4 regions of the Embleya sp. NBC_00888 genome follow, and region 1 is predicted to be linked to each of the others. Evidence: riboswitches for the same ligand, from Rfam matches in the RefSeq annotation. Region 1 holds a riboswitch; each other region holds the start of a gene.
What was found. Region 1 has a riboswitch for cobalamin ahead of metE (5-methyltetrahydropteroyltriglutamate--homocysteine S-methyltransferase). Riboswitches for the same ligand answer to the same signal wherever they lie in the genome.
Positions count from the first base shown of each region.

Region 2: it holds a riboswitch for cobalamin, as region 1 does, so the genes downstream of both, OG948_RS51655 (CoA-acylating methylmalonate-semialdehyde dehydrogenase) here and metE (5-methyltetrahydropteroyltriglutamate--homocysteine S-methyltransferase) in region 1, are expected to answer to the same signal.
Region 3: it holds a riboswitch for cobalamin, as region 1 does, so the genes downstream of both, OG948_RS16990 (cob(I)yrinic acid a,c-diamide adenosyltransferase) here and metE (5-methyltetrahydropteroyltriglutamate--homocysteine S-methyltransferase) in region 1, are expected to answer to the same signal.
Region 4: it holds a riboswitch for cobalamin, as region 1 does, so the genes downstream of both, OG948_RS12855 (ABC transporter substrate-binding protein) here and metE (5-methyltetrahydropteroyltriglutamate--homocysteine S-methyltransferase) in region 1, are expected to answer to the same signal.

Region 1 is NZ_CP108785.1:2,772,529-2,776,548, reverse strand. It holds gene OG948_RS46495 (low temperature requirement protein A) at 1-561, shown strand, start outside; gene OG948_RS46490 (signal peptidase I) at 604-975, shown strand; cobalamin riboswitch at 1,221-1,295, shown strand; gene OG948_RS46485 (flagellar hook-length control protein FliK) at 1,481-2,014, shown strand; cobalamin riboswitch at 2,223-2,443, shown strand; gene metE (5-methyltetrahydropteroyltriglutamate--homocysteine S-methyltransferase) at 2,599-4,020, shown strand, end outside.
Region 2 is NZ_CP108785.1:4,002,930-4,006,949, forward strand. It holds gene OG948_RS51650 (acyl-CoA dehydrogenase family protein) at 1-30, opposite strand, end outside; gene OG948_RS51655 (CoA-acylating methylmalonate-semialdehyde dehydrogenase) at 35-1,534, opposite strand; cobalamin riboswitch at 1,736-1,906, opposite strand; partial or broken gene OG948_RS51660 (DUF1330 domain-containing protein) at 2,097-2,378, shown strand; gene OG948_RS51665 (hypothetical protein) at 2,399-2,743, opposite strand; gene OG948_RS51670 (VOC family protein) at 2,870-3,256, shown strand; gene OG948_RS51675 (PDR/VanB family oxidoreductase) at 3,328-4,020, opposite strand, start outside.
Region 3 is NZ_CP108784.1:4,084,789-4,088,808, forward strand. It holds gene OG948_RS16980 (hypothetical protein) at 1-232, opposite strand, end outside; gene OG948_RS16985 ((2Fe-2S)-binding protein) at 601-1,416, opposite strand; gene OG948_RS16990 (cob(I)yrinic acid a,c-diamide adenosyltransferase) at 1,392-1,985, opposite strand; cobalamin riboswitch at 2,044-2,170, opposite strand; gene OG948_RS16995 (Ig-like domain-containing protein) at 2,627-3,340, shown strand; gene OG948_RS17000 (DUF5708 family protein) at 3,543-3,737, opposite strand; gene OG948_RS17005 (ABC transporter ATP-binding protein) at 4,010-4,020, shown strand, end outside.
Region 4 is NZ_CP108784.1:3,174,375-3,178,394, forward strand. It holds gene OG948_RS12845 (ABC transporter ATP-binding protein) at 1-516, opposite strand, end outside; gene OG948_RS12850 (FecCD family ABC transporter permease) at 513-1,547, opposite strand; gene OG948_RS12855 (ABC transporter substrate-binding protein) at 1,660-2,676, opposite strand; cobalamin riboswitch at 2,798-3,036, opposite strand; gene OG948_RS12860 (DeoR/GlpR family DNA-binding transcription regulator) at 3,253-4,020, opposite strand, start outside.

The sequences.
Region 1 (4,020 bases):
CTGATCGTGCTCGGCGAATCGGTCGTGGCCGTCGGCATCGGAGCGGGCGGTCGACCGGTCGACTGGAAGCTCGCGGGGGGCATCCTGCTCGGCATCGCGGTCGCCACCGGCATCTGGTGGACATACTTCGGCGGCGACGACGAACGCACCGTGCGCGCCATGTCGGAGGCCTCGGTCGAGCGTCGACAGATGCTCGGCTACGTGGCGTTCGGCCTGGCCCACGCGGTGATGATCGCGGGCATCGTGCTGATCGCGGCGGGCATCTCGGACGCCATCCATCACCTGGGCGGCGACACGAACCGTTGGTGGCTGGGGACCGGCTTGGCCACCTTCCTGGCGGGTCACGCGTGGCACCGCTTCGTGCTGGCCACCGGCCCGGTCCAGGGACACATCGTCACCGCGGTGGTGGCGGTACCCCTCATCGCGTCCGTCGCGGGCGCGGGCTGGGCGGTACTCGCGGCCGCCACGGTGCTCCTCGTCGTCATGACCGTGTCCGACCACCTCCGCCAGGTCCGCGCAACGCAGGAGCCGGACGCGCGGCAGGTGACCGCGGCTGCCTGACTCTTCGGGGCCGGGGAGCCTGCTCTGCTAGCGTCCCCGGCCATGAACGACAGCGTGTACGTGGGCAACGCGGGCCCGGACGCGGCGCTGGACCGGGGGTGGCTGCTCGGCCATTTCAAGGACGTCGGCGATCCTCGGCACAGCGAGGCGGTGGAGATCAAGTGGGGCGTGCACCCGCCCGGCGACGCGCGCGCCGAGTGGGTGACCGGTGAGGCGCGGACCGCGCTGCTGATCCTGATCAGCGGCCGGTTCCGGGTCGAACTGCCGGGCCGCAGCGTGTTGTTGGCGAAGCAGGGCGACTACGTGGTGTGGGGTCGCGGTGTCGACCACTCCTGGGCGGCCGAGGAGGAGTCGGTGGTGCTCACGGTGCGGTGGCCGTCCGTGCCGGGGTATCGGGTGGACGAACCCACCTGAGCGGCGGCGCGCGCCGGCGCCGCGGCCCACCCCCAGGCCGGCCACCGTGTCGGCCGACCTTCAGGGCGGTGCCGCTGCGGCCGACGCTTTTCGGCCGGCGCCTCCCGGGCGGCGCCTCCCACCCGGTGACGAACGGCACCGTGCGTTGCTCGCGCGACCCGTTGTACGACGAGCGGCTCATCTCGTACGCTCCGCAAGCCGACCCGGTCCGGGTCGGCGACACAACCGCATAGTTCGCAATCCAGGGGAAGCCGGTCGAAATCCGGCGCTGACCCGCAACCGTAGGCGGTGGCCGACAGGCCGCCGCGAGTCGGAATGCCTGGATTCGTACGAGTTTAAGGCTCCAGCTGTCGTGGACTGCACGCTGAAGCCCGGATTTCACGTCCGGCGGTGTCTCGTCGGCGCGATGCCGGGGGTCGGCGGTCCTGTGAGGAACATCGCTCGGCCCGGTCGGCATCGGTTTCGCCGCTCGTGCCGACGCCCGTCGCACGAAGGGAATCCGCACGTGAAATTTCGTGGGAACAAGGCTCGAATAGGCCGGCTGGTCGGGGCACTCGCCCTTCTCCTGCTGCCCGCCACCGCCCAGATCACCGTGAGCGCACCCGCCGCCTACGCCATCGACCCCACCAAGGGCTCCGCCGGCGTCTGCCCGGACGCCAACGGGGTGACCGTGATCGTCGACTTCCAGGAACTCGGCGGCGCCACGCTCACCCGCTGCGCGCCCGGCGATCAGGCCACCGGTCTGGCCGCGCTCAAGAACGCCGGCTTCCAGATCCAGGGCACGAACCGGTGGGGCGAGGCGTTCATCTGCCGGATCGAGGGCAAGCCCGGCACGGACACCGAGCCCTGCGTCAACACCCCTCCGGCGTCGGCGTATTGGTCGTACTGGCACGCGCCGAACAACGGCACCTGGACCTACAGCTCGTGGGGCGCGAGCAACCGCAAGCCCCCGCTGGGCAGCTTCGAGGGCTGGTCCTTCTCCAAGGACAAGACGTCGACCACCAACCCGCCACCGCGCGTGGCCCCCACGCGCCCGTAGGGCCGGCCGACGCCGGATCCGAAGCGAGGTCGTCTTCGGCTCCGCGACCGCGTTCGTTCCGCCGGGTCATCGCCGACGCGCGTGATTCGGTCGGAACGAACGCCGGGAACGGACCGCGCACGCCTGCCCGATCGGCGTCCGCGTCGCGCGTACCTCGTTTCACCGTCCACCGGGTGGACTCGCCTGCCGAACGCGCCCATCGCCGGCTAAGCTGACGGACGCAGTCGGTTCGCCCTGCCCGCCAGGCAGGCGCGTCGTAAGAGGGAACCCGGTGTGAATCCGGGACTGCCCCGCAGCGGTGAGTGGGAACGACCGCCGTCAACAGCACTGGGCCCGAGTCGGGCCCGGGAAGCGACGGCCAGTAGGAGTCCGCCCTTTCGGTGGACGCGCCCACGAGTCCGAAGACCTGCCACTGCCCGTGTGCCGACGAGGCGCACGGTGATCTCGGTGACCTCGTGGGCGGGTCGGCGGACAACCCGGTGGCACACGTGCGCGACAGCGCCGAAACGGCCCCGCGGCTTGCCCTCCCTTCGCGCCCTCGATCCGTCCCGGGATTCCGGAGACAGCTCGCGAAGGAGAGTTCCGTGACCACCAAGTCCGCAGCCGCGGCAACCCGCGCCACCGTGTACGGCTACCCCCGACAGGGCCCGCGCCGGGAGTTGAAGAAGGCCATCGAGGGCTACTGGGCCGGTCGGGTCACCGCCGACGGGCTTCGCGACACCGCGGCCGAACTGCGCCGCGCCAACCGCGATCGGCTCGCCGATGCCGGCGTGCACGAGGTGCCCACCGGTGACTTCTCGCTCTACGACCACGTCCTGGACACCACCGTGATGGTCGGCGCGATCCCGCCCCGCCACCGTGCGGCCGTCGAAGCCGACGCCCTGGACGGCTACTTCGCGATGGCGCGCGGCACCCAGGAGGTGGCGCCGCTGGAGATGACCAAGTGGTTCGACACGAACTACCACTACCTGGTCCCCGAACTCGGCCCCGACACCGTGTTCTCCGCGAACTCCCGCAAGCAGGTCGCCGAGTTCGAGGAGGCCGTGGCACAGGGCGTCACCGCCCGGCCCGTACTGGTCGGCCCGATCACCTATCTGCTGCTCGCCAAGCCCGCGCCCGGTGTCGCGGCCGACTTCCAGCCGCTGACCCTGTTGGACCGACTGCTGCCGGTGTACGCCGAGGTGCTCGCCGATCTGCGCGCGGCCGGCGCCGAGTGGGTGCAACTGGACGAACCCGCGCTGGTCCAGGACCGCAGCTTCGCCGAACTCAACGCCATCGCGCGCGCCTACCGCGACCTCGGCGCGCTCGCGGACCGGCCCAGGCTGCTGGTCGCCTCGTACTTCGACCGCCTCGGCGAGGCGTTGCCGATCCTGGCCAAGGCGCCGATCGAGGGGCTCGCCCTCGACTTCACCGGAGCCGCGTGCGCCAACCTGGACGCCCTGGCCGCCGTCGGCGGACTGCCCGGCAAGCGCCTGGTCGCCGGCGTCGTCGACGGGCGCAACGTGTGGATCAACGACCTCGGCAGGTCGCTGGCCACCCTGGGCACCCTGCTGGGCCTGGCCGAGCGCGTCGACGTGGCCGCGTCCTGCTCCCTGTTGCATGTGCCCCTGGACGCCGGCGACGAGCGCGATATCGACCCGCAGATCTCCCGATGGCTCGCCTTCGCCCGGCAAAAGACCGAGGAGATCGTCACGTTGGCCCGCGGCCTGGGCCAGGGCACGGACATCATCGCGACCCACCTCGCCGCCAACCGGGCCGACCTGGCCGCGCGCAAGGCCTCCGCGCTGACCCACGACCCCGCCGTACGCGCCCGCGCCGCCGCGGTCACCGACGCGGACGGCCGGCGCAGCCTGCCCTACGCCGAGCGCGCCACGACCCAACGCGCGCACCTGGGGCTGCCGTTGCTGCCCACGACCACGATCGGCTCCTTTCCGCAGACCGGCGAACTGCGCACCGCCCGCGCCGATCTGCGCGCCGGACGCATCGACGAGGCGGGCTACGAGGAA
Region 2 (4,020 bases), 1.2 Mb from region 1:
CGCGAGCTGATCCTCGGTGAGGGTGGTCATCGGGTCAGCCCATCGTGGGGATGGTGAAACTCGCGGTCTCGCGTGCACCGGAGAACCAACGCGAGGTGATCGTCTTGGTCCGGGTGTAGAAGCGGATCGAGTCGGGTCCGTGCTGGTTGAGGTCGCCGAATCCGGACCGCTTCCACCCGCCGAACGTGTGGTAGGCCACCGGTACCGGGATCGGCACGTTGACGCCGACCATGCCGGTGTTCACCCGGCGACCGAAGTCGCGGGCGGTGTCGCCGTCGCGGGTGAAGATCGCCACGCCGTTGCCGTACTCGTGCTCGCTCGCCAGTCGCAGCGCGTCCTCGTAGTCGGCCGCGCGCAGCACCGACAGGACCGGACCGAAGATCTCCTCGCGGTACACCCGCATCGAGGGCGTGACGTGGTCGAACAGCGACGCGCCGACGAAGTAGCCGTCCTCGTGGCCGGGGACGCGCACGTCGCGGCCGTCGACGAGCAGCTTCGCGCCCTCGCGCACGCCGATGTCCAGGTAGTCGTGCACCCGGGTGAGCGCGTCCCGACCCACCAACGGGCCGAAGTCGGCGTCGGGGTCGTGGGAAGGGCCCACCCGCAGCGTGGCGATGCGCTCGACGAGCTTGGCCACCAGCGCGTCCGCGGTCTCCGCACCGACCGGAACCGCCACCGAGATCGCCATGCAGCGCTCGCCCGCGGAACCGTATCCGGCGCCGATCAGGGCCTCGACGACCTGGTCGAGGTCCGCGTCCGGCATCACGATCAGATGGTTCTTGGCGCCGCCGAAGCACTGGGCGCGCTTGCCGCGCGCGGTGGCCGAGGTGTACACGTACTCGGCGATCGCGGTCGAGCCGACGAAGCCCAGCGCCTGGACGCGGGGGTCCTCCAGCAGCGTGTCGACGGACTCCTTGCCGCCGTTGACCACGTTCAGCACACCCGGCGGCAGTCCAGCCTCGAGGAAGAGCTCGGCCAGGCGCAGCGGTACCGAGGGGTCGCGCTCGGACGGCTTGAGGACGAACGCGTTGCCGCACGCGATGGCCGGGGCGATCTTCCACAGCGGGATCATCGCCGGGAAGTTGAACGGGGTGATGCCGGCGACCACGCCGAGCGGCTGGCGCAGCGAGTGCACGTCGATGCCGGTACCCGCGTTGTCGGTGAACTCGCCCTTGAGCAGGTGCGGGATGCCGACGGCGAACTCCACAACCTCCAGGCCGCGTTGCAGATCACCGTGGGCGTCGGCGATGGTCTTGCCGTGCTCGGCCGACAACAGCTCGGCCAGCGAATCGCGTTCGGACTCGACCAGTTGCAGGAACCGGGAGAGCACCCGGGCGCGCTTTTGGGGGTTCCAGGCGGCCCAACCCGGTTGTGCCTGCTCGGCGTCGTCGATCGCCGCCAGCGTGTCGGCGCGGTCGGCCAGCGGGACGCGCGCCTGCACGCGTCCGGTGTTGGGGTCGTACACGTCGCCGAACGCGCCGGACGCGCCGTGGACGTGCTTGCCGCCGATGAAGTGGGAAAGCTCGCGGACCATGAACGACCTGTCTCTCGTCAGGTGCGATCCGGAGGCGGGGCAATGACCCGACCACGGCAACCGCCGCTGCGGGGCGCGGAGTTGCCGAGGTCGGGTGGCACGTGAGGGTGGTCAGGCGAGCCCGACGACCTCGACGTTCGCAAGATCGTCCGGGGCGAGTGCGCAGACCGGCGTCATGCGTGTTTGCTCCATCCTCGTGGACAACACGGATATACCCGCGGCCGGTATCCTGACTTCCGGATCGACACACGCCGCCCGCCTTCCCGGCTTTCGCCAGTGGCGTGGTGCCTCGGCAGCGCACTCCCCGGTCACAGTGGCGGGACCGTGCCGGATTCACACCGACTTCCCTGCACCGCGGACCTTGTAGTTCAAGACGATATAGTCGGACGTCCTAGTAAGTCCAGCGTCGATCGAGCTCGAGCGCGTGGGTGACGACCTTCGTCCAAGTACTGATGCGTGACTGATTCCGGGTCGCTGGTCTGTCCGTAACGTCTTGACCTGCGGAAAGCAGGACTGGAACCGCGTAGGACAGAGCACTGGAACCCGCCGGGCAGGCCCGGCGGAGCGACTCCCCGGCACCTTCCGGCCCTACGGCGGCCGGTACCTCGTGCACGTTACGCAACACGAGGTGCTGGAGGGAGGTTGGGCCGGGAACGTCGTGATGATCGGCTTCCCCGGGATCGCCGAGGCGCGGGCCTGGTGGGAATCGCCCGCGTACCGCAGGATCGCGCCGCTGCGCTCGCGGCACATCAAGGGCGACATCATCCTGATCGAGGGCGTACCCGAGGGCTACGACCCGAGCGGCGCCGTACAGGCGCCGCGCGAGGCTCTGCGCGCCGAGTAGTGCTCGGGCTCGGCTCGTGGTCAGCCCGTGCCCAGAGCGTCCGCCGCCCTGGTCAGGTCCGCGGCGATGTGGTCCCAGTCCGGTCCGTGCAGCCACAGGTTCTCGGCGGCCTCGCGCATCAGCGCCGGCTCGTCCGGGCGTTGCAGGAGCACGAGCCGGTAGGACAGGTTGCGGATCCAGACCGGCAGGCGGCCGTCGACCAGGTGCGGGGACAACTCGCGCAGCATGGCGAGGATCGAATCCGGGTCGGCGAAGGTCAACTCCTCGACGAAGTAGGACTCGCGGTGTTCGAGGTCGCACGGCGGCGTGGGCCGGTACTCGTCGCCGTAGAGGCAGCGTGCGTGCTCCGTCAGGCTGCTGTGCATGTCCCGGAGCCTACGACACCACGACAACCCTCGTGGTCCGATTGCACCCGCCTCGATTTGATAGGCAAGTCGATATTTGCGCATCGTGACCCGTTGGCTCAAGCCCGACGCACCCGGGAGCACGCCATGAGGATTCACCTGTCCAGCGTCTTCGTCGACGACCAGGAGAAGGCCCTGCGCTTCTATACGGACGTGCTGGGCTTCGTGAAGAAGGCCGAGGTCCCGCTGGGCGAGGTCCGGTGGCTGACCGTGGTCTCGCCGGAGGATCCCGACGGGACCGAACTGCTGCTGGAGCCGGACGGCCATCCCGCGGTGAAGCCGTACAAGACGGCGCTGGTCGAGGACGGCATCCCGGCCGCGTCCTTCGCCGTGGCGGACGTGGACGCGGAGTTCCACCGGCTGCGCGAACTCGGCGTGCAGTTCACCCAGGAGCCGTTGAAGATGGGCCCGGTCACCACCGCGGTCTTCGACGACACCTGCGGCAACCTGATCCAGATCGTGCACAGCGGGTAGGAACCCCACGCGGGCACTGCCTCACCCACCCGTACCGTGCCACCCGTACCGTGCCGTTCGCGGCGTCGAACTCAAAGGTCGACGACGAGTCGAGCCGACAGGGAACGCGATACGCACGGGTACATGTGACCGGCAGGTGCGCCGATGTCGTCACGATGTTCGGGGGTTCCCTCCAAGACGACGACGTCGCAGGCGGCACACAATCCCTCGCGGCATCCGGATGCCATCGGGTGGCCGGAGCGGTTGAGGGCATCGAGCATCGTCTCGCCGGACGCGACAGCGACCCGGTCCCCGGAGCGTGCGCAGACCACCTCGAACGGCGAGTCGGGGGCGAAGCTCCTCTCGGCTCGGCGGAAGCGTTCGAGGTGAAGCCGGTCCGCGGGAAAGTGCGCGCTACAGGCGTCGAGCATGCCGACGGGCCCGCAGCAATAGACCGAGGTGTCCTCCGGGAGTCGGCGTGCGAGATCGGCGAGATCCGGTCGGCCGTCGCGTTCGGTGGCGATGACCAGAGCGCGGTCGGCGAAGGTCCGACGGATCTCCGCGACGAAAGGCATCGCGTCCTCCGTGCGCCCGACGTAGACGAGAGTGGCGTCCGCCGCCGCGCGATCGGCGACGGCCCGCATCATCGGCAGGATCGCGGTGATGCCGATGCCACCGGCGATGAAGAGATATCTGCGCGCCCCGTCGAGAGGAAAGTTGTTCCGGGGCTCGGAGATCCGCACGCGGCGCCCGGCTCGAAGGAACAGATTGACGTACTCCGAGCC
Region 3 (4,020 bases), on a different replicon from region 1:
CGGCGGCCTCGCCCACCTTGCGGTGCACCGTCTCGGGCGGCTCGGCCTGGGTCAACTCCTCCACCGCGTGATCCAGTTGCTCACGTTTGCGGCTCAGCGTCGGCTCCTGCTGCGGGAGTGCGCTCTGCGTGGGTGATTCGACGGCGGGGGGAAGGACGGTCGGGAACGCGGCGATCTCGTCGGGATCGCGCGACGCGGACCTGCCGCCGGAGTCTCGGCCTGGGGTACTCATCGGTGCGTACTCCTCTTCACGGTCTCGATGTCCTCGCGTCACCGCCGAGGACCGCGCCTGGCGCCTGCCCCGCGGGCGCCCGGTCATTCGTCCTCGGCGGGCCTTCGACGGCCGGGGCCGTCTCCCCGATCCTGCCGGGGGCGCAGACCCGGCAGGACCGAGGACACGGCCACGGCGTTCGGGTTCGTCGATGCCGGAGTCGGTGTCTCGAGGCCGAGGCTAGAAACAACCGGGCCGAGGATCCGGGAATGTCACCCGAATGCGCGGCTCGGCGTGTCCGACCGATTCACCCGGTCGGCCGCTCCGCGCGGGACCCGACACACGGTTCCCGGTGCCCGGAGCGAACCGAACGCGCAGGCCGGGAATGCTCAGCCCGCGCTGCCCCGACCCGGTGCCGACGACCCGATCCGGGTCCGGGCCGGGCGCGGCGGCTTGTCGTGGAAGACGCAGTCGCCGCACGTACCGCCTCCGGGGATCCGGTAGTACAGGCAGCACGTGGTGCGGCGGAACGCGCCGAGCGCACCGTGCAGGCCGGTTCCGCGCAACCGGCCGGCGGCCAACAGGCCGTCGGCGAACACGCGTGTGGTCGCGACGAGTTCCGGCTCGGCCGGAGCCAGGTGCCGGTGCAACACGCGGGCCGCGCCGACCAGGGCCGACGCGGCGTTGCCCCACAGCAGTCGCTCGGCGACCGGCACCACCGCTCGGGTCGCCCCGGCGAGCGGCACCAGATGCCCGAGCAACACCGCGTCGTGAAGTTGCTCGATCCCCGAACGGTCGTCCGACACCGGCACCGGCGCCGGATCGGGCGCCCACAACTCGACCGGCCCGGCGTCCGGGAAGCGCCAGTACGTCCGGGCCGGATCCAGGTCGGGCACCACCCGGCCGAGCACCGCCGCGCCCAGTGCCACCGACCACAACCGTGAGGCCACGCCCAGGTACAGGATCGACGCGGCGACCCGCGGTTCCTCGGTCCGCAGCCGGGCCCGTACGTGCTCCACCCGGTCCGCCCACGCGGCGGGCGCGGCCCGGTCGTACAGCTCGGCCAACGGCCGAAAGCCCGCGCCGTCGGTGATCGGTCCGGTCCGCAGCTCGAAGTAGGGCCCCACGTCGGCGAGCCGGCGCAGCGGCCCGCCGACGTGGGACCGCGACCGCGCGCCGGTCAGCGGCTGTCGCCCGGACGCCACAACACATCACCCGCACCGCCGGCGTTGGCCCGCCGGGCGAGGACGAACAGCAGGTCGGACAACCGGTTGAGGTAGCGCGCGGTGAGCGGGTTGACGGTCGCGGCCCCGCCCGCCGTCGCCCGCTCGTCCGCCTCGATCAGCGCCCAGGTCGAGCGCTCGGCGCGGCGGGCCGAGGTGCGGGCCACGTGCAGCAGGGCCGCGGCCGGGCTGCCGCCGGGCAGTACGAAGGAACGCAGCGCGGTCAGTTCCGCGTTGAACGCGTCGCAGTGCTCCTCCAGCCGGGCCACGTCCGCCTCGGTGATCCGCAGCCGGGTGTCCCCCTCGGCGATCGGCGCGCACAGGTCCGCGCCGACGTCGAACAGGTCGTGCTGCAGTTGCGCCAATACCGCGCGTGTCTGCGGTTGCGGGTCGCCGAGCGCGAGCACGACCCCGATCGCCGCGTTGGTCTCGTCCGTGTCGGCGTACGCCGCCAACCTCGGATCGGTCTTGCGCGTCCGGGAGTTGTCGCCCAGCGCGGTCGTGCCGGCATCGCCGGTACGGGTGTAGATCCGGCTCAGAACCAAGGACATGGTCGGCACCGGCCTCTCTCGGGGAAATCCGCCCCGGTTGGTGAGGTGGCGACGACGTGAGTCTCCTGGCTCTCGGATCATCGCTCCTCCCGGCCTTCCGACCCGTCTGGGGGCCGTGGCCGGTTCGGGAGTCGCTCCCCGATCACAGTGGCGGGACCGCGCCGGATTCACACCGGCTTCCTCGTACCGCCGTCGCCTTGCGCCTCCCACCATGACACGCCCGACGGGCCCGGTCCACCGTCGGATCCGGACCACGCGTGCGGGTGAAGCTTGCCGCCGGTCCGCGCGCCGAGCCCCGGACCGGCGCGGGCGAAGCCCAGGATCGGATTCCGAGAGCGGCTCCCTCGGCCGGCGTCGGCCCGGCGGTATCGGCGCCGAAGGGTGCCGGCGAGCGCCGGTGAGTCGATCCGAGATCCGGCCGTGCCGGGAAATCAGTGCCGGAGGTATGCGTGTCCACGGTGTCCGGAACACCTGAACCAGCCGGTCCGACGCGTCGGGTGGGTCAGGCATGTCGGGTGGGTCGGGTACCTCGAGCGGGCGTGGTCCTGGCTTGTTGTGCTTCGCTGTTCGGAGCGGGGTCGGGGCATCCCGCCGCCTGCGCGGGGTGGTTCGGCGCCGAGGGACGGCATCTCGCCTCCTCCGTGCGGCTCTTCGATGCCGGTTCGGCGCGGCCGACCCCTTCCGCGGCGGACTTCGGCGCCGGGTCGGGACACGCCACCCCACCCGCCGGGCCCCTTGGCGCGGGAACGGGAGGCCCCACCCCGTCCGCCGCGCTGTTGACCGCCGGCGCCGGGCGCCCCGTCGGGTCCGGCGACCGGGTGCGGCCGAGGGACGAGCCCGAGGCGATCCTGCCGCCCGTCCCGCGTGCCGTCGCCGATCGGGCGGGCACTCGCGCCGGGCAGTCGGTGGACGTCCCGGTCCTGGCCGGCGACTCCGGCGAAGGGCTGGTCGTGCTGTCGTACACCAATCCCGAACACGGCCTGGTGCTCCAGCGGGACGAGGCGGATTCGGTGCTGCGGTACACGCCGGGGCCGGGCTTCACCGGACGCGACAGCTTTCGCTACACGATCGTCGACCGGCTCGGCCGCGAGGCCACCGCGAGCGTGCGGATCGAGGTGGTGGCCGGCCCCGGTGCGTCCGGCCGGCCGGTCGAGACCCGGGCGGGCAAGCTCGGCGTCCATCGCGGCGTCGACGAACTCCGCGCACCCTCGGCCGCGTCGGCGGCGCGTCCGCGCGCCGGGGTCGATCCGGGCGGCGGGTCGCTGCTCGTGGCGTTCCTCGGCTCGGCCGTGCTCGGGGCGGGTGTCCTGGCGTTCGTCGCCCACCGTCGGCCGGGCCGGCGGCGGCTCGGCTGAGCGGGCCCGGGTCGGTTCGATCGGCTGTTCGAGGTTGCGCCCCGAACGGCGGCTGTTCCGGGGGTTCTTCGGTCTGATCGGCCTTTCGGGGCTCGTCCCCCGACCGACTGCTCCGACGTTTCTTCGGTCCGATCGGCCCTTCCCAGGCTCGTCCCCCGATCGGCCCTTCCGGGCTTCCTCGGTCCGGCCGGTGTCGCCCCGGTCAGCCCTTCCGGGCCTCCTGGGTGAGCTGGTAGAGCCCGTACAGCAGCTCGGCGATGCCGACGATGAGCAACACGACGCCGATCTTCCCGAGCGCGACCACCGGTGTGTCCACGTCGTCCGCGAACAGCTTCAGGGCTCCGCCCACCACCGCGCTCAACAGGCCGGCCGTCAACGAACCGCGTGCCTTCGCCACGGTCTTCCTCCTCCACTCGACCTGCGGGTACGGCTATGAGGCTAGGTCCGGGCCCCGGCCCGGCACGCCCTCCGCGGGAACGAACCGGCGTACACACTTCGGCCTAGAACCGCGCCCGGGTTCGCCGCGGCCGGTGGGTTCGGCGGGGCTTCGGGAATGGGGCCGGCCCCACCCCCGAAGGGTGGCCAGCCCCATGGGCACGCCCGTTTCACGCTCCTAGCGTGGATCCGGTGCCGTGAACGGGGAGCGGCCGGAACGGCGGAGGGACGACAGTGAGCGGGCG
Region 4 (4,020 bases), on a different replicon from region 1:
GTTGGTCGGCTCGTCCAAAACCAGCAGGCCCGGCTGCTGTACCAACGCCCTTGCCACCAGCGCCCGCTGCCGCTCACCGCCGGACAGCAGCGCGAACGCGCGCTCGGTCAGGTCGGCGAGTTCGAGCAGTTCCACCGCCGCCGCCACGATCGCCCGGTCGGTCGCGTCATCCGGGTCGAGCAGGCCCTTGTGCGCGGAGCGGCCCATCGCGACCACGTCCCGCACGGTCAGCGGGAAGTCGGTGGGCATGTCCTGGAGTACGGTGCCGATCCGGCGCGCGGCCCAGCGCGCCGAGTGCGTCCACACGTCCTCGCCGTCCAGGAGCACCCGGCCCGAGGTCGGCCGGTTCACCCGGTACACGCTGCGCAGCAGGGTCGACTTGCCGCTGCCGTTGGGGCCGAGCAGCCCGACCACCTCGCCGGGCTCGACGGTCAGCGACACCGCGTCGACCAGGGGCCGACCGCCGATCGCGAAGGTGACGTCGTCCAGGACCAGGCGTGCCGCGGGCCCGGTCATCGTGCGCCCGCTTCCCGGCGCGCGTCCCGGCGCAGCAGCCAGACGAAGAACGGGCCGCCGACCAGCGAGGTCACGATGCCCACCGGCAATTCCTGCGGCGCGAGCACCGTACGCGCCACCAGGTCGGCGCAGATCGCGAACACCGCGCCGAGCAGCGCGGCCACCGGCAGCGCGCGCCGATGATCCGCGCCGACCAGCAATCGCACCACGTGCGGCAACATCAGGCCGACGAAGCCGATCACGCCGCTGACCGCGACGACGACCCCGGTGAGCACCGCCGCGAGCAGGAACATGCCCTGCCGAAAGCGCTGGACGTCCAGGCCGAGCGCGGCCGCGCTCTCCTCGCCGGCCAGGAGCAGGTTGAGGTTGCGCGCCTGGAGCAGCAGCACCACCAGGCCGATCGCGAGCGCGAGGGCCGGGACGAGCAGCAGCGTCCAGCGGGCCGAGCCGAAGCCGCCCAGCGTCCAGAACAGCACCTGGGCGGCGAGTTGCGGATCCGGTGAGGTCAGCACGAGCAGGCTGGTCAGCGAGGACAACACGGCGCTGACCGCGACGCCGGCCAGGACCAGTCGCACGGCGGTGACCCGGCCACCGGAGCGGGCCACCGAGAAGACCACGAGCAGGGTGATCAGTCCGCCGGTGAACGCGGCCGCGTTCAGGGTGAGCGCGCCCAGCGACAGGCCGCCGATCGACGCGACGCCCCAGCGCATCACCAGGACCGCGCCGGTGGCCGCGCCGGAGGAGACGCCGAGCACGTCCGGCCCGGCCAGCGGGTTGCGCACGATCGCCTGGATCACCATGCCCACCACGGCCAGCGTCGCGCCGACGACGGCGGCGAGCAGCACCCTGGGCAGCCGGGTGTCGGCGATGATCAGGTCGTGTGCGCGGCTCCACGACGGCCGCACCCACGCGTCCCCGCCGATGCGATGCGCGAGGATGCGCCACGTCTCCGACCAGGGCACCGACACCGACCCCACCAGCAGCCCCGCCGCGGCCGCCGCGAACAGCGCGACGAGGAGGCCGCCGACCACCAGCGGAAGGCGGACCCGGCCGCCCGGGACGACCTCCGGCCGGCCGGCGGTGTCGGTGGGCCCTCGCCGCGCAGGACCGCGACCCGTACCGCCACCGGGTCCCGATCGACCGTCACGGCCGGTCGGGGTGCAGTTGCCTGGCGAGTTCCTCGACCGCGTCCACCGAGCGTGGCCCGGGCTGCGCGACGGACAGCGAGATCACCGGGAAGGCGTTCGCGCGCAGCGCCGGTACGTCGGCGAGCGCCGGTGTGGCCTTGAGGGTGGCGATCTTGGCGTCGATCGGCGGCGTCACGTAGTCGTAGATCAGCACCACGTCCGGCTTGCGTTCGGCCAACTGCTCCCAGGAGACCTTGGTCCAGCGCTCGTTCAGGTCGGCGAACACGTTGGTGCCGCCGGCGCGGGTGATGATCTCGTTGAGCATCGAGTTGCCGCCGGTGGTCTGCGCGGCGTCGGCGCCCGAGTTGTACACGAACACCTTGACCGGCGCGGCGCCGGCGAGCCGTGCGGTGACCGCGTCGAGCCGCTGCCGGAACGCGGCGGCGGAGCGCTCGGCGCGCTCGGGCACGCCGAAGATGCCGCCGATGGAGCGGAGTTCGCCGTAGAGCTGATCGAAGGTGACCGGCGCCTTGGCGCAGCCCTCGGGGTTGAGGTGGGTCTTGACGTTCAACTCGCCGAGCCGCGCCCGGGTGTGGCCGGACGACTCGGAGAAGCCGTCCGGGTAGCCCGAGTAGACGAAGTCGGGGGTGGCTTCGAGGAGTTTCTCCAGCGAGGGTTGCGCGTCGGCGAGCACCGGGATCCGCGCGTACGGCTCCTTGTACTTGTCGCCGATGGTCCGTCCCTTGAGGTAGGCGGTGCCCACCATCCGGTCGGCCAGGCCCAGTTCGAGCATCAACTCGGTCGCGTTGGAGGTCAGCGTCGCGGCGCGCTGCGGCGGCCGGTCGTAGCTCGTGGTCACACCGCAGTTGTCGGTGTCCGTGTACGGCTTGTAGGCGGCGGGTGCGGGAGCGGCGGCCTTGTCGTCCCGCACGGCGCCGCCGCACGCGGTCGCGAACAGCGCGAGCGCGGCCACCGCCGCGGCCCACGAATATCGGTGTGCCGCCGGCATCCGCCCGGGTATCTGCGTACGCATCGTCGAAGCTCTCCCTTGCGAGTCCTCGTCGGGGGAACTCGGGAGGGAGTACGGCGGCGGACACCGCACGGCGCCGTCGTCCGACGGACCCGCCCGCGAGGTCCCGGAAGTCCGCGTGCGCGAGGCGGACGCGGGCGACGGCAGGTCTTCGGACTCGTGGGCGGGTCCCGGGAGCCACGGGTGTGGCCGGGATGCCTACCGGTCGTCGCTTCCCGGGACCCGTTCGACCGGGGCCCAGTGCGTGATGACGACTTTCGTTCCCACTTACCGCTGCGGGGCAGTTCCGGATTCGCACCGGATTCCCTCTTGCGACACCCGGAATCGGTCGAAGCCGGGTGAACCGTTCGCAAGGGCAGCCTAACCAGGGCGCCTCGGCCGTCGAGCGAGGGGGCCGGGACGGGCCCGCCGAGGGTCACGGCGGCCGAGTGAGCGGCCACGGCGGGAGGACCGGCTCGGGTCCGGGCCGGGTCCCACACTCCGGTACGCGCCCACCCCTGTACCCGCTTCGCGCCGTGACCACCTACTCCGCGCGCTCCGGTACGTGCCCCTCCCGCACCCGCTTCGCGCCGTGCCCGCCTACTCCGCGACCAGGATCTCCAGCCCCGCGTCGCGCAGCGCGTCGAGCGCCTCCGCATCGGCCGCGCCGCTCGTGATCAGCAGGTCGATGTCCGCCAGCGGGCACACCACGGCGAGTTCGACCCGGCCCAGCTTCGAGCCGTCCGCGACCACGACCCGGCGACCCGCGGCCCGCAACATCGCGCGTTTGGCCTCGGCCTCGGGCAGGTTCACGTTGGTGATGCCCCCGGTGGGATGCACGCCGTTGCAGCCGAGGAAGACCGTGTCGGCGTGGATCCGCTCCAGGATGTGGTCGCCGAGCGGATTGATCAGCGAGTGCTGCAACGGCCGCAGCGTGCCGCCGGTGACCACGACCGAGAACCGCGGGATCGCCCGTTCCAGCTCCAGGGCGATGGTCAACCCGTTGGTGAACACCACGAGGTCGCGCAGTTCCTCGCGGTCCACCAGCGCGCGGGCCACGAACGTGGTGGTCGTGCCCACGTCCAGCACCACGCTCTCGGACGGCGACACCAGTGCCGCGGCCGCCCGCCCGATCAGCGTCTTCGCGGGCGACGCCGAGGTCAGCGCCTCCTCGAAGGACGGCTCCACCCGGGGGTCGCGGCCGGTGAACATCGCGCCGCCGCGGACCCGGCGCAGCCGGCCCTGCCGCTCCAACACCTCCAGGTCGGCCCGGACCGTCACCCGCGAGATACCGAACGCCTCGGCCAGGTCGGTGACCTTGGCGAAACCCCGGTCCGCGATCGTCGCTGCCATCCGGGCGCGGCGGCC